DNA from 2 places in the Paenibacillus taichungensis genome. Region 2 is predicted to be linked to the other one. Evidence: predicted binding sites of a transcription regulator. Region 2 holds the regulator's gene; the other holds the start of a gene.
The links. The regulator CtsR, encoded in region 2, represses protease genes until heat stress. The targets are predictions, from matches to a motif close to ATGGTCAATAAAGGTCAAACA.

Region 1 (7,936 bases), 990 kb from region 2:
GGAAGCAGCGAAACTGAGGCTGTTACCGTGAGCCATCGCGACGCCGACCGGGACCGTCATTGAAGAGGGTGAAGGGATGAAAGAAGCCGGACCACGAAGAGAACGTCCGAGAATTGTAGTCATGGGCGGCGGAACCGGATTATCCGTGATGCTGCGCGGTTTGAAGGAAAAGCCGCTGGACATCACGGCCATCGTGACGGTGGCGGATGACGGAGGAAGTTCGGGCATCCTGCGTAATGAGTTGCAAATGCCGCCTCCGGGCGACATTCGTAACGTACTTACAGCGCTGGCTGATGTAGAACCATTGTTGTCGGATATGCTGAATTATCGCTTCAATACAGGCGCGGGGCTTGCAGGCCACAGCCTGGGTAACTTGATTTTGGCTGCAATGACGGATATATCGGGCGACTTCGTGACCGCTGTGCGGGAACTTAGCCGCGTGTTTGCCGTTCGGGGTGAGGTATTGCCGGCAGCCGGGCAGGCCGTTATACTGCATGCAGAGATGGAGGATGGCTCAATTGTTACGGGCGAGTCCAAAATCCCTGAAGCTGGCTTACGGATCAAACGCGTTTTCCTTGAACCGGATCACGTGGAGCCGTTGCCAGAGGCTGTTGAGGCTATTCGTCAGGCAGACGCCATTCTGATTGGGCCAGGTAGTCTCTACACGAGCATTCTGCCCAATCTGCTTGTACCTAAGCTGGCTGAAGCTGTCGTTGAGGCTGACGCAGTAAAAATGTTTATTTGTAATGTGATGACACAGCCGGGAGAAACGGATAATTACACGGTGAGTGACCACCTCAAGGCGGTACATGAACATGTAGGACACCAAATTTTCGACTATGTCATTGTAAATAATGGTGATATTCCGCTGCAGGTGCAGAATAAGTATGCGGAAAAAGGAGCTAAACCGGTTGTGCTGGATATGAATGTGCTGAAGAGTGCCGGCTATCAAGTCGTTGCGGATACGTTGGTCCTATTCCGAACTTATCTGCGCCATGATGCCGACAAGCTGAGCCATCACATCTATCAACTTGTACAAAATTGGATGTTACGGAAGAGGTGAAGTCCCATGTCGTTTGCAGCACAGACCAAAAAAGAACTAACGATGATCGAAAGCGAACCGTGCTGCGAAAAGGCGGAACTTTCAGCCCTCATCCGTATGCTTGGTGCGGTGCAGTTATCGAATAAAAAAGTCATCTTGGATATTTCGACGGAGAATGCCGCCATTGCAAGACGGGCATACTCTCTGCTTAAAAAGCATTTTCAAGTGCATACGGAATTGCTTGTCCGCAAAAAAATGCGGCTGAAAAAGAACAATGTATATATTGTTCGGATTCCAACCATGGTACAGGAGATTCTAAAAGATCTGTACATTGTTTCCGAAGGATTTCTGTTTACTCCCGGGATCAGTGGAGAACTGTTCAATAATAACTGCTGTAAACGTGCTTATCTTCGAGGCGCATTTATGGCAGGAGGCTCAGTCAACAATCCCGAAGGTTCATCCTACCACCTGGAGATTGCGTCCATGTATGAGGAGCACTGTCAGGCCCTTGTGGACCTGGCGAATGAATTTCATCTCAATGCCCGGTGTATAGAACGCAAAAAAGGATTCATCCTATACATTAAGGAAGGCGAGAAAATCATTGAGCTGCTCAGTATCATTGGTGCACATCAGGCCCTTTTCAAGTTCGAGGATGTGCGTATTATGCGAGATATGCGTAATTCCGTCAACCGAATCGTCAATTGTGAGACAGCGAACTTGAACAAAACGATTGGAGCAGCCGTCAGACAGATCGATAACATCAGACTGTTGCAAAAGGAAGTTGGTCTGGAGTCGTTGCCCGAAAAGCTTCGTGAAGTGGCTGAAGTCAGACTCGCCCATCCGGATATCAACTTGAAGGAAGTAGGCGAACTGCTTAAAGGTACAGTCAGCAAGTCTGGAGTGAATCATCGGCTCCGCAAAATTGATGAGCTGGCAGAAAAGGTTCGTACCGAGCGTTACGGTTAAATTAAGAGTAGGGTAGTCTGGGAATTGATTGTTTTGGTTTTCGCCAAAAGGTCAGTATAAAGTCAGCCCATAAGGATCAGGAGAGCTGCTCAGGTGTAATGAGGTGATGTAAAAAGGCTAAAATGGGTCATAATAATGACATCCCAATCACCCTGAGTTTTTTCTTCTAGTGTCCTGCTCTGGTTATATGGTATAATGTTATAAATATAATTGTGTATTTAATGTCCAGATTTCATAATAGGGGGTAAGTTTCCATGACAAAGCACCCGGTAGTTGTCCGTTTGAAAACGGGTCTCCATGCCAGACCTGCGGCACTGTTCGTTCAAGAAGCGAATAAGTACTCATCTGAAGTGTTCGTCGAGAAGGACGACAAAAAAGTAAATGCAAAAAGTATCATGGGGATCATGAGCCTTGCAATCAGTACTGGTACGGAAATCCAGATTAGTGCAGAAGGCGCGGACGCCGAACAGGCTGTAAACGCTTTAGTTAGTCTGGTAAGCAAGGAAGAGCTTGAGAACCAATAAGATATGATTTGAACCCAATGAAGAAGTCCCGAAAGGGGCTTTTTTGCGTTTTAAGGCTGTCAAGTGCAACATTATGGAATTAAGCCCGTCTGTTAGGTATCAAATCGATTTGAGTTTGAGATGTTAAAACTTAAGGAGGCTAACGTAATGGGTAAATTATGGTTGAAACCGCTGGGCGCGGTGATGGTTGCAGGTACATTGCTTGTAGGAGGTACTGCGTGGGTAGCACCTAGTAATTATGCGTATGCTGCTGAGGTACAGGGGGTACAGCAAAACGTGATCAACGTTGTGGGTACAGGTGAGATTCAAGTGAAGCCGGACATCGCTTATCTTTCCATTGGAGTGAACAGTACAGCAGATACTGCAGCCTCCGCTCAAAAAGCGAATGCAGCGAAAATTCAAAAAGTTAGCAATCTGCTGAAAAGTACGTGGAAAATCAGTGCGGATGATATTCAAACCAGCCAGTTCTACGTACAGCCTAACTACACGTATAGTGAAAAAGACGGACAGAAGATCAAAGGGTACACAGCTCATCATACATTGACTGTAACGTACCGGGAGATGGACAAGATTGGTGAACTCCTGGATGCTGCATCCCAAGCTGGTGCCAATAATATTGAGAATGTGCGTTTTACGGTAGAAAAACCGGAGAGCTTTGAAGCTCAAGTGATTGAAAAAGCTGTTGCCAATGCTGATGTGAAAGCTGGAGCTATTGCAAAAGCAGTTAAACGTCAACTGGGTGCTGTTCTCTCCGTGAGCCAAGGTGACGCTAATGTACCTGTGTTCTATGCAAGTGAGGCTCTGATGTCCAAAGCAACAGCTGATTCTGCTGGTAGCACAGAAATTGAAACAGGACAGGTTAAAGTAAGCACAACGCTGAATATTACGTATGAAATGAAATAAGTAAAGTAAATGAAGGCTGGATGTCCGTTAAAGTTATGCTTGAGCGGGCGAAAGGCAATAATGACAAAGACGTTGTCCATCGGACAGCGTCTTTTTTGTTATAAAGGCGGACTTTGATGAAGTTTGGAAAGAAGAGGTGAAATATGACGAAATGAATTGCTGGTTTTTGGTATCTTTTTTGTCCATTTGTTCGTAACAAAACCTTCATTATAGGCATCTGGATCGAACAACATTGTAACTGGAGCTGTAAACCTTTCCGGAATTGGGTTAATTATAATAAAGAGGTGAGCGTATGAGGCATACGATCAAATCAGGATACATACGCAATGACACTCAATTTGAATTCGAGAGAGGAGTTTTATATATGACATCATGGAAAAAATGGACAAGTGCACTACTGGCGGCAGGAATTATTGTGGGGAGCGGGACTGTATGGCAGGATAGTTCTGTACAGGCAGCTTCAGTATCGACGAAAGTGACAACACCTACTGAGGTAACTCTGAAATCGGGAGGAAAAACGCTTACTCAAAAAGGACTGCTTCAAGGTGGCTCCACTTGGGTTTCGCTTACCGCAGTGAAAGATGTTGCAGGTGGAAGTTTGAAATATGATGCTAAGACTAAAGAATACTCCTTAACGGCAGCTAATAATACGATGACCATCAGCCTGATTGATGGGGCACCGAGTGTTAGAATTAATAACTACTATCCACAAGTGGAAGCGAAGCTGATTAATGGCCGATTGTATATTCCGTTTTCTGCAATGAGAGATTATTTGGGTGTTCAGGGCAGCTGGGATGGAAAATCCAAGACACTGACGCTGAGTAAAGTGAAGCAAAATAGCGTGACAGTCAAAGCGGCAACAGTGAAGGTCAGCATCAAGAACGCTGAAGTCGATATTCAATATCCTCAGGTGAGCGGACTGGCTAACGATAAAGCAGAAGCAGCTATCAACAAGGTGCTGAAAGATGAAGTCGATGCTTTTGTAGCGGATTTCAAAAAACAAACCAAGGAATTTGGTGACGCAGCAGCGAACCGTCCATATGCATTTGAGAGTTCTTATGTTGTGACGTATAACGAAAATGGTGTGCTTGGGCTCATTACGCAAAGTTATCAAGATTATGCGGGCGCACATGGCATGACGTTCCGTACAGGTCACACCTTTGCTCTGGATTCCGGTAAAGAATTGAGTCTGGATGATGTGATCCAAAATAACAAAACCGTACGTGAGACAGTAAGTAAAAAAGTGGGAGATCAGCTTAAAGCAAGTGGTGGTTACCTTGAAGGCTATAAAGGTCTGAATAAAGATCAGGATTTCTATGTAACACCAACAGGTGTAGTTGTATTCTTCCAGTTGTATGAATACACAGCTTATGCGGAAGGCTTCCCGGAATTCCCGTTCACATACAAAGAGCTGCTTCCTAAAGGCACAGAGCCGTTCAGTGGCTTAACAGCAGACAAGTAAAGTATTAGATTTTCTATGAAAGTTAAGTGAATCGATTGAATTTGTATCATGGACTCTTAAATTATCATCAAAAAAAGGACGCCCTCGTCATATTGACGAGAGCGTCCTTTCTTCATATAGCCAACTCAACTGAGCGTTGCCGCTTGAGTTGAGTTGGCTATATGGCATATTCGTTTAATTGGCAATTCGCCTTGGCTTAGATGCCTTGGGAACCAACGTTTTCGATAACTTTATCGATGATACCGTAATCAGCAGCTTCAGCAGCACTCATAAAGTAGTCACGATCTGTATCTTTCTCGATACGCTCCAGCGGTTGGCCTGAGCGCTCAGCGATGATGCGGTTCAACGTATCACGCATTTTCAGGATGCGGCGGGCACGAATTTCGATGTCCGAAGCTTGACCTTGCGCACCACCAAGTGGTTGGTGAATCATGATTTCGCTGTTAGGCAATGCAAAACGTTTACCTTTGGCACCTGCGTTCAACAGGAATGCACCCATCGAAGCCGCCATACCTACACAGATGGTAGATACATCCGGTTTGATGAATTGCATTGTATCGTAAATTGCCATACCGGCTGTAATGGATCCGCCTGGGCTATTGATGTATAAGTGAATGTCTTTCTCCGGATCTTCCGCAGCTAGGAACAACATCTGTGCCATGATGGCATTCGCCACAACGTCATTTACATCACTGCCAAGGAAGATGATACGATCCTTCAGCAATCTGGAATAGATGTCATAGGCGCGCTCACCGCGGTTGCTCTGTTCAACGACCATTGGAATATAACTCACGTGAAAAACCTCCTCGGAAATGTAAATGTTAAATTGGTGTTTATATATAAACTGTTACCGTATTACCCACATCATAAACAATTTCAAACAAAAAGTCAAAGAAAGTCAAACTAAGTTTTAAAAAAAAGAAACCTATTCGGTTTCATTGGTTAAGAGTGTTATGAGCTACTAATTAAGAATGGCGCGCCCGCCAAGAATCGAACTTGGATCTCAGGCTTCGGAGGCCTACGTCATATCCATTGGACCACGGGCGCACATTGAATATTGCTGCGAGCATAGTTGCTTAAAAGCAGTTTTGAAATAAAAGTTTCAAATATGTGACAGCAATAATGATTATAGCTCATGAACAATTGAATTGCAAGCAGATGTTCGCTATTTTGGTTTGGAATACCCTGAAAATGATCATGATGAAGATAAGTGGATAAAGAGCGCAAATAGGTAAATGCTAAAAGAGGTTTTGGACATGCCATATGAAAGACAATAGCAAGCAATATGTAGATGAGAATTTTACTTTGCTTCTATATATGGTATCGAACAGGTTGTTCTCGATCATGGGAGATTGACATTGTGAAAATAGGCGCGTACAAACGCTTGAAACGTGTCGAAATAACGCTTCGAAACACTTGCATGTCGCGTCAGTTTTAGGTAGAATAGACGTGGGACTTAAAAAGTTAACCCGGGACGTTTTAGGGCCATGAAAGAGAGCTTGGAACGAGAAGCTTGCGGGAGTGGAAAGCATGCGAACGATTTTAGAAGTGCAAAAGCAGCTTCTGCCTGATCTCATGGATGTCTTGAAAAAGAGGTATACGATTCTGCGCCAGATCATGTTATCGGATGTGATCGGACGAAGAACGTTAGCTAATTCCATGCAGATGACCGAGCGGGTTCTGAGGGCTGAGACCGATTTGTTAAAGGCTCAGGGACTTATTGAAATTGACAGTGCAGGGATGAAGATCAGTGAGGCAGGGCATGAATTGCTGCAGCAGTTGGAACCCGTCGCCAAAGAGCTGTTCGGATTATCCGAACTGGAAGAACGCATCAAGCAAGCCTACGGTCTGCAAAAGGTAGTTGTGGTTCCCGGCGATTCGGACATTTCTCCATTTGCCAAACGGGAGCTGGGCAGAGCCGGAGCGAAGGCTCTGGGTAATATTATGAGTGATAACGATGTTGTCGCCGTTACAGGCGGTTCAACAACGGCTGAAGTCGCTGAGCAATTGACTCCGCCAACATCGCTGAAAGGTGTCTGGTTTGTACCGGCACGCGGTGGGCTGGGAGAAAGCCTCGAAATTCAGGCCAACACGATAGCATCCACGATGGCAAAACGGGTAGGAGCCCAATACAAACTCCTGCATGTACCGGATTTGCTTAGTGATCATGCCTACGAATCACTAATCCAGGACCCGAGTGTTCAGGAGATTCTGCAGCTGATCCGAAAATCGCGGATTGTCATTCATGGAATCGGTGATGCCGTAGAGATGGCACGGCGCCGCAAACTTGCGACAGAGATCATAGATGAACTCCAGGAGCAAGGGGCCGTATCGGAATCCTTCGGTTATTACTTTAATGATCAGGGTGAGGTGGTACATACCATGCTTACGCTGGGCATGCGACTCCAGGATATTGAACGAACCGATGTCGTGATTGGGATTGCAGGTGGCAAGAGCAAGGCTGCTGCCATACATTCTGTTCTTCGATTTGGTCAGGAAGATATTCTGATTATTGATGAGGCTGCTGCTGAAGTCATCGTCGCTGAAATGGAATAAGGTTTTATTTGCACCACAACCATTGTTGTCTTGACGGACTTCACCGTCTGTCTTGAATATATAAGCTTCATAAAAAATTAATCAAAACTTGGGAGGAACTTACTCATGATTAAAGTAGGTATTAACGGTTTTGGACGTATTGGTCGTTTGGCATTCCGCCGTATTCAAAATGTAGAGGGCATTGAAGTTGTAGCAATCAACGACTTGACTGATGCTAAAATGCTGGCTCATTTGCTTAAATATGATACAACTCAAGGTCGCTTCGATGGCGATGTTGAAGTACACGATGGCTTCTTCAAAGTGAACGGCAAAGAAGTTAAAGTATTGGCTAACCGTAACCCAGAAGAACTTCCTTGGGGCGACCTGGGCGTAGATATCGTTCTGGAATGTACTGGTTTCTTCACAACTAAAGAAGCAGCTGAGAAACACTTGAAAGGTGGAGCTAAGAAAGTTGTTATCTCCGCACCAGCTACTGGCGACATG
Region 2 (7,936 bases):
CTGCCGGTGACAAACCGGAGGAAGGTGGGGATGACGTCAAATCATCATGCCCCTTATGACCTGGGCTACACACGTACTACAATGGCCGGTACAACGGGCTGTGAAGCCGCGAGGTGGAACGAATCCTAAAAAGCCGGTCTCAGTTCGGATTGCAGGCTGCAACTCGCCTGCATGAAGTCGGAATTGCTAGTAATCGCGGATCAGCATGCCGCGGTGAATACGTTCCCGGGTCTTGTACACACCGCCCGTCACACCACGAGAGTTTATAACACCCGAAGTCGGTGGGGTAACCGCAAGGAGCCAGCCGCCGAAGGTGGGATAGATGATTGGGGTGAAGTCGTAACAAGGTAGCCGTATCGGAAGGTGCGGCTGGATCACCTCCTTTCTATGGAGAATCGTTTCCTGTAACGGAAACATTCAAATCGCAGACTAGATCTGCAACAGCAACACAGTTACATATCCATTTGTTCAGTTTTGATGGAATTTGAGGGGCCATAGCTCAGCTGGGAGAGCGCCTGCCTTGCAAGCAGGAGGTCAGCGGTTCGATCCCGCTTGGCTCCACCAAAGAATTTCGTCTATTTAGCTTGTTCTTTGAAAACTAGATATCGAAACGAAAATTGCGAATTAGAACATTCCTTTTAGGGATGAATGCTTGTTCGGTTCAAGTAACCGAAACAACAATCATTCTAGCTGAACTTGTGTAAGCAAGTGAAGTGTTTATAAGGTAGATTGCATTTGCTCCTTGGAGCAATTGGTTAAGCTACTAAGAGCACACGGAGGATGCCTAGGCGCTAGGAGCCGATGAAGGACGTGGCGAACAACGAAACTGCCTCGGGGAGCTGTAAGCAAGCTTTGATCCGGGGGTGTCCGAATGGGGAAACCCAGCTGGGGTAATTTCCAGTTACTCATAACTGAATACATAGGTTATGTAGAGGCATACCAGGGGAACTGAAACATCTAAGTACCTTGAGGAAGAGAAAACAATAGTGATTCCGTCAGTAGCGGCGAGCGAACGCGGAGAAGCCCAAACCAGAGAGCTTGCTCTTTGGGGTTGTGGGACATCTCACATGGAGTTACAAAGGAACCGGTTAAACGAAGAGGTCTGGAAAGGCCCGCCAAAGAAGGTAAAAGCCCTGTACTTGAAAGTTGGTTCTCTCCGAGATGTATCCCGAGTAGTGCGGGGCACGTGAAACCCCGTATGAATCCGGCAGGACCATCTGCCAAGGCTAAATACTTCCTAGCGACCGATAGTGAAGCAGTACCGTGAGGGAAAGGTGAAAAGCACCCCGGAAGGGGAGTGAAATAGAACCTGAAACCGTGTGCTTACAAAAAGTCAGAGCCCGTTTTAGGGGTGATGGCGTGCCTTTTGTAGAATGAACCGGCGAGTTACGTTCCCGTGCAAGGTTAAGGTGAAGAGCCGGAGCCGCAGCGAAAGCGAGTCTGAATAGGGCGACATAGTACGTGGACGTAGACCCGAAACCGGGTGATCTACCCCTGTCCAGGGTGAAGGTGCGGTAACACGCACTGGAGGCCCGAACCCACGCACGTTGAAAAGTGCGGGGATGAGGTGGGGGTAGCGGAGAAATTCCAATCGAACTCGGAGATAGCTGGTTCTCCCCGAAATAGCTTTAGGGCTAGCCTCGGAAAACAGAGTCGTGGAGGTAGAGCACTGATTGGGTGCGGGGCCCGCAAGGGTTACCAAGCTCAGTCAAACTCCGAATGCCATAGACTTACTTCCGGGAGTCAGACAGTGAGTGCTAAGATCCATTGTCAAAAGGGAAACAGCCCAGACCATCAGCTAAGGTCCCCAAGTGTGTGTTAAGTGGGAAAGGATGTGGAGTTGCACAGACAACCAGGATGTTGGCTTAGAAGCAGCCACCATTGAAAGAGTGCGTAATAGCTCACTGGTCGAGTGACTCTGCGCCGAAAATGTAACGGGGCTAAACACACCACCGAAGCTATGGCTTGATCTTATGATCAGGGGTAGGGGAGCGTTGTATAAGGGTTGAAGGTGTACCGTAAGGAGCGCTGGACATTATACAAGTGAGAATGCCGGTATGAGTAACGAAAAGATCAGTGAGAATCTGATCCGCCGAAAGCCTAAGGGTTCCTGAGGAAGGCTCGTCCGCTCAGGGTAAGTCGGGACCTAAGGCGAGGCCGAAAGGCGTAGTCGAAGGACAACAGGTCGAAATTCCTGTACCACCGTAAGCCGTTATGAGCAATGGGGGGACGCAGCAGGGTAGTGACGCGGACTGATGGATGTCCGTCTAAGCAGTGAGGCTGATGTGTAGGCAAATCCGCACATCGTAAGGCTGGGCTGTGATGGGGAGCGAAAATTATAGTAGCGAAGGTCATGATCTCACACTGCCAAGAAAAGCCTCTAGCCAGGTGATGGTGCCCGTACCGCAAACCGACACAGGTAGGCGAGAAGAGAATTCTAAGGCGCGCGGAAGAACTCTCGTTAAGGAACTCGGCAAAATGACCCCGTAACTTCGGGAGAAGGGGTGCCCCGGTAGTGTGAATAGCACGAGGGGGCCGCAGTGAAAAGGCCCAAGCGACTGTTTAGCAAAAACACAGGTCTGTGCGAAGCCGTAAGGCGAAGTATACGGGCTGACGCCTGCCCGGTGCTGGAAGGTTAAGGGGAGCGGTTAGGAGCAATCCGAAGCTGTGAACCGAAGCCCCAGTAAACGGCGGCCGTAACTATAACGGTCCTAAGGTAGCGAAATTCCTTGTCAGGTAAATTCTGACCCGCACGAATGGCGTAACGACTTGGGCGCTGTCTCAACGAGAGATCCGGTGAAATTTTAATACCTGTGAAGATGCAGGTTACCCGCGACAAGACGGAAAGACCCCATGGAGCTTTACTGCAGCTTGATATTGAATTTGGGTACGATCTGTACAGGATAGGTGGGAGCCTTTGAAGCATGAGCGCCAGCTTGTGTGGAGGCACCGTTGGGATACCACCCTGATCGTATCTAGGTTCTAACCTGGTACCGTAATCCGGTGCGGGGACAGTGTCAGGTGGGCAGTTTGACTGGGGCGGTCGCCTCCTAAAGAGTAACGGAGGCGCCCAAAGGTTCCCTCAGAATGGTTGGAAATCATTCGAAGAGTGCAAAGGCATAAGGGAGCTTGACTGCGAGACCTACAAGTCGAGCAGGGACGAAAGTCGGGCTTAGTGATCCGGTGGTACCGCATGGAAGGGCCATCGCTCAACGGATAAAAGCTACCCTGGGGATAACAGGCTTATCTCCCCCAAGAGTCCACATCGACGGGGAGGTTTGGCACCTCGATGTCGGCTCATCGCATCCTGGGGCTGAAGTAGGTCCCAAGGGTTGGGCTGTTCGCCCATTAAAGCGGTACGCGAGCTGGGTTCAGAACGTCGTGAGACAGTTCGGTCCCTATCTGTCGTGGGCGTAGGAAATTTGAGAGGAGCTGTCCTTAGTACGAGAGGACCGGGATGGACGTACCGCTGGTGTACCAGTTGTTCCGCCAGGAGCACCGCTGGGTAGCTATGTACGGAAGGGATAAGCGCTGAAAGCATCTAAGCGTGAAGCCCCCCTCAAGATGAGATTTCCCAGTATGTAAGACCCCTTGAAGACGACGAGGTAGATAGGCTGGGGGTGGAAGTGCAGTAATGCATGGAGCTGACCAGTACTAATCGGTCGAGGGCTTATCCAATATGCAAGTTGTAAATCGCACATTTCGTTTCGGATCTAGTTTTCAGAGAATAAACTCTGAAATGAAAATCGGTACATCACGGAATGTGTGTATGATTTTCAGTTCTACAATGATTTCAAGAAGCTATGCTTCGACAAATCGCGTTTGGTGGCGATGGCGGAGGGGTTCCACACGTACCCATCCCGAACACGACCGTTAAGCCCTCTAGCGCCGATGGTACTTGGACCGCAGGGTCCTGGGAGAGTAGGACGCCGCCAAGCGAAGAACCACTGCCGATGTTATTCGGTGGTGGTTTTTATTTGCGTTTTTTACTATAGATCACAGGTGGAACAATTATAATACACGAAAAAAATATTCCCGAGAGATGCCAGCGCATCTCTTGTTTGACTTTGTCCCGTTCCTCTGACACACTCATAAATGGATACATACATCACGTATCAGGCCAAGATTTGAAAGATATCATAACTTAGAGAACGGGGTGCAGGACGATATGGAAATTCAGAAATTAACCGTTGATGATTTTGAGCCAGCGATGGCACTCTCCGAGTATGCTTTTCAAGTGGTAATGAGTGAAGAACAAACGGAGAAGCGACGGAGTCAATTTGATTCTCAGGATATATGGGGTGTATTTGAGGAAGGACAATTGGGTGCCAAACTTCACATTATTCCTTTTCAAACCTATATTCATGGGAGATCGTTCGAGATGGGCGGTATTGCGGGAGTAGCGACATGGCCTGAATATAGACGTAAAGGCTGGGTAGCTGGACTGTTGAAGCATGCGCTAGAGGAAATGAACCGTAAGAAACAAAGTATATCGTTTTTGCATCCGTTCTCTTTTGCGTTTTATCGGAGATATGGATGGGAGACGTATGTTGAGTTTAAACGATATAAAGTGTGTACAGCTCATCTACCTGCGAAAAAGGCAACCCCTGGAACAATTCGACGTGGCGATCCGGGACTCAGCATATTAAAGGAAGTATACAGTGCGTATGCTGAGCGCTATAACGGAACTTTGATCCGGGATGATGCGAGATGGGAGAACTCAGTTCTCACTAATGGAGCCAGCCAGAAGGCTGTATATTATGATGAAGCTGGTAAAGCACAAGGCTATGTTTTATATGAGGTTAAGGAAAGAAAGTTTACCATTAGAGAGATCATTTACTTGAATGAAGAGGCAAGACAAGGTTTATGGACCTTTATTGCGAACCATGATTCCATGATTGAGGAAGTAACTTTACAGGCACCAGCCAGTGATATGCTTGCTTTTCAATTAGACAATCCGCGGATTCAGCAGGAAGTTATACCATTCTTCATGGCTCGTATTGTGAGTGTAGAACAATTTATTTCACAGTATCCTTTTGCGAGCCCAGACTCACCAGTACAGATTAATCTCCAGGTAGAGGATGCACATGCACCATGGAATGAAGGGGTATGGCAGTTGAATGTGGCGATGAACGGTACAGCTTCGATTTGGAAAACATCTGAGCCGGCTGCTAAAGATCAAACTGTTAAAGTAGACATCCAGGCGCTTACCGCAATACTGATGGGGTATCGCAGGCCCGCAGAGATGGCTCAAATAGGTAGAATTGAAGGACCAAATGGAGCGATTAAGGCTCTGGAACAAGCGATTCCTAAACGGGAAACGTATTTACTTGATTTTTTCTGATCCTCATAGAGTAACGAATATTCTAGGATCAATTTTGTAGATTTAACTTGTATAGCATTACGTTGCTAGTGTGAGACAAATGGACTTCTCCAGCTATTTTGGAGAGGTTTTTTTGTGTCAGCCGAATATTTCGTGTAAAATCGTAAAAAATGAATAGTGCTCCCTCTTGGCAAAACCACAAAATATGCTATAATGTATATAAAGTCAAAGAAAGTCAAAGTCAACTAAAGGTTAAATACTTACGTAGCTTTCTTTCTGCAATCCGGTGGTGGGAGCCATTTTAAAGGTAGTGCACATCAGCGGATAAAAGCAATATTAAAGGACCTTCGAGCGTCCTTCGCTCTCCCGTTAAAGACCGTTGAAGATCAGTTTCGCTGTTTCCTTGATTGGTTAAATGGGTTGAGAAGGTGTACTCTGTAGGGGCGTGTGGGTCCTTATTGACTTAACGTTTCAGACAGTGGAGGATGAGTGGATGCGTAATATCTCTGATATTATCGAACAATATCTGAAGAGTATTTTGCATGAAAGTCCCGAAGGAATGGTCGAAATTCAACGTAATGATCTGGCTGACCAATTTTCATGTGTGCCTTCCCAGATCAATTATGTCATCAGCACCCGATTTACACTCGAAAAAGGTTACCTTGTAGAGAGTAAACGTGGCGGCGGCGGTTATGTTCGCATACAGCGGATTGAATTGCCGGCTCACTCGGCTCTGCATAACCATTTGCACCATAGTATTGGAGATGAGATCGGGCAGACAGCTGCCGAAGGTCTGATCTACCAACTGGAAGAAGCACGTTTCTTAAGCAAAAGGGAAGCCGGGTTGATGCGGGCAGCTGTATCGAGAGAGATTATATTGGTCAAACTTCCTTACCGGGATCAAATTCGTGCCAGAATGTTAAAGGCGATGTTAATATCTTTGCTCGGTAAATGAAAACTATCGGGATCAAGGGGGTACATCATTGTGCTGTGCCAAGAATGCAACAAACGTCCGGCAACACTCCATTTCACGAAAATCGTGAACGGAGAGAAAACGGAATTCCATATTTGTGAGTCATGCGCTCGTGAAAAAGGGGAAATGATTCCGGGAACATCCAACGGATTTTCCATTCATAACTTATTGTCCGGGTTGCTTGATTTTGAGCCTACAGGCAAAAATGGCAGTGCAGGAGCAACACCTGCGCAATCCCTTCGTTGTGAAGAATGCGGGATGACCTATTCACAGTTTAGCAAAATTGGCCGCTTTGGCTGTAGCTCATGTTATAAATATTTTGACAGTCGTTTGGATCCGCTATTCAAACGGGTTCATGGTAGCACTTCCCACGTGGGTAAAGTGCCTGCACGAGCTGGTGGTCGCATCAAGGTGAAACGACAGATTGCTGATCTGAAACGGGATCTTCAGGAGAGCATAACGCAAGAGGAGTTTGAAGAAGCTGCTCAAATTCGTGATCAGATCAGGGAACTTGAAAAAGAAATAGCTCAGGAGTAAAGTTTGTGATGAGTAGGAGGGATGCGTAATGCCTAATCTTCGTTTTACAGAGAAGGCGCTCAGCGACTGGATGCGCAGTGATGCGGCTGATTCCGAAATCGTCATTAGCAGCCGGGTCCGGATCGCACGCAACCTGCAGCATTATCCGTTTCCGATGCTGGCTTCCAATGAGCAATCGGAAGAAGTGCTGAATAAGCTGAGCGAAGTACTTCAATACGATGACGTTCATGCCTTTGGAGATTTTCATACCTTGGATCTGATTGATATCGATGACCTTGACAAACGGGTGCTGGTAGAGAAACATCTGATCAGTCCTAGTCTTGCCAACGAATCCAGAAATGGTGCGGTTATTCTCAGTGAGGATGAATCTGTCAGTATTATGATTAATGAAGAGGATCATCTTCGTATCCAGTGCCTCTATCCGGGGTTCCAGGTGAAAGAAGCCTGGGAGAAAGCTTCCGCCATAGATGATGCTTTTGAAGCGCATGTGGATTATGCTTTTGATGACCGCAGAGGATATTTAACCAGCTGTCCTACGAATGTAGGTACAGGTGTAAGAGCATCTGTCATGATGCATTTGCCCGCTCTGGTGATGACACAGCAGATTGGCCGCATTTTAACGGCAGTCTCCCAAGTCGGACTGACTGTACGGGGAATTTACGGTGAAGGCAGTGAGGCGATGGGTAACCTGTTCCAGATCTCGAACCAGATCACACTGGGGCAGACGGAACAAGAAGTCATTGATAACCTGCATAGTGTTGTGTTACAGATGATTGGGCATGAGCGTACTGCTAGAGAACGGTTAATTACCGACTCTAGGCTGCGAATTACCGACAGGGTTATGCGTTCATACGGCATTCTGTCCCATGCAGCCATCGTCGATTCGAAGGAAGCTGCACAGCGTCTGTCTGATGTTCGACTTGGCGTAGATCTCGGCTTGTTGGACGGCTTGTCCATAACCGTGATGAACGAGTTGAATGTGATGACGCAGCCGGGCTTTTTGCAAAAAACATTTGGGGAAGACATGCGGACAGATGAGCGTGACATATATCGGGCTCAGTTGATCCGTGATACGATCAGTGCAGCCAATCAATCTTAGGTTG

Region 1: the regulator CtsR is predicted to act here: its motif matches at 5,782-5,802, upstream of clpP (ATP-dependent Clp endopeptidase proteolytic subunit ClpP).

The regions. Positions count from the first base shown of each region.
Region 1 is NZ_CP194720.1:5,850,835-5,858,770, reverse strand. It holds gene rapZ (RNase adapter RapZ) at 1-63, shown strand, start outside; gene ACR1R9_RS26465 (gluconeogenesis factor YvcK family protein) at 77-1,063, shown strand; gene whiA (DNA-binding protein WhiA) at 1,070-2,008, shown strand; gene ACR1R9_RS26455 (HPr family phosphocarrier protein) at 2,263-2,532, shown strand; gene ACR1R9_RS26450 (SIMPL domain-containing protein) at 2,680-3,435, shown strand; gene ACR1R9_RS26445 (PdaC/SigV domain-containing protein) at 3,800-4,897, shown strand; gene clpP (ATP-dependent Clp endopeptidase proteolytic subunit ClpP) at 5,094-5,690, opposite strand; tRNA gene ACR1R9_RS26435 (tRNA-Arg) at 5,870-5,944, opposite strand; gene ACR1R9_RS26430 (sugar-binding transcriptional regulator) at 6,428-7,453, shown strand; gene gap (type I glyceraldehyde-3-phosphate dehydrogenase) at 7,559-7,936, shown strand, end outside.
Region 2 is NZ_CP194720.1:6,841,981-6,849,916, forward strand. It holds rRNA gene ACR1R9_RS30650 (16S ribosomal RNA) at 1-385, shown strand, start outside; tRNA gene ACR1R9_RS30655 (tRNA-Ala) at 489-564, shown strand; rRNA gene ACR1R9_RS30660 (23S ribosomal RNA) at 754-3,678, shown strand; rRNA gene rrf (5S ribosomal RNA) at 3,822-3,938, shown strand; gene ACR1R9_RS30670 (GNAT family N-acetyltransferase) at 4,169-5,344, shown strand; gene ACR1R9_RS30675 (CtsR family transcriptional regulator) at 5,817-6,278, shown strand; gene ACR1R9_RS30680 (UvrB/UvrC motif-containing protein) at 6,309-6,833, shown strand; gene ACR1R9_RS30685 (protein arginine kinase) at 6,862-7,932, shown strand.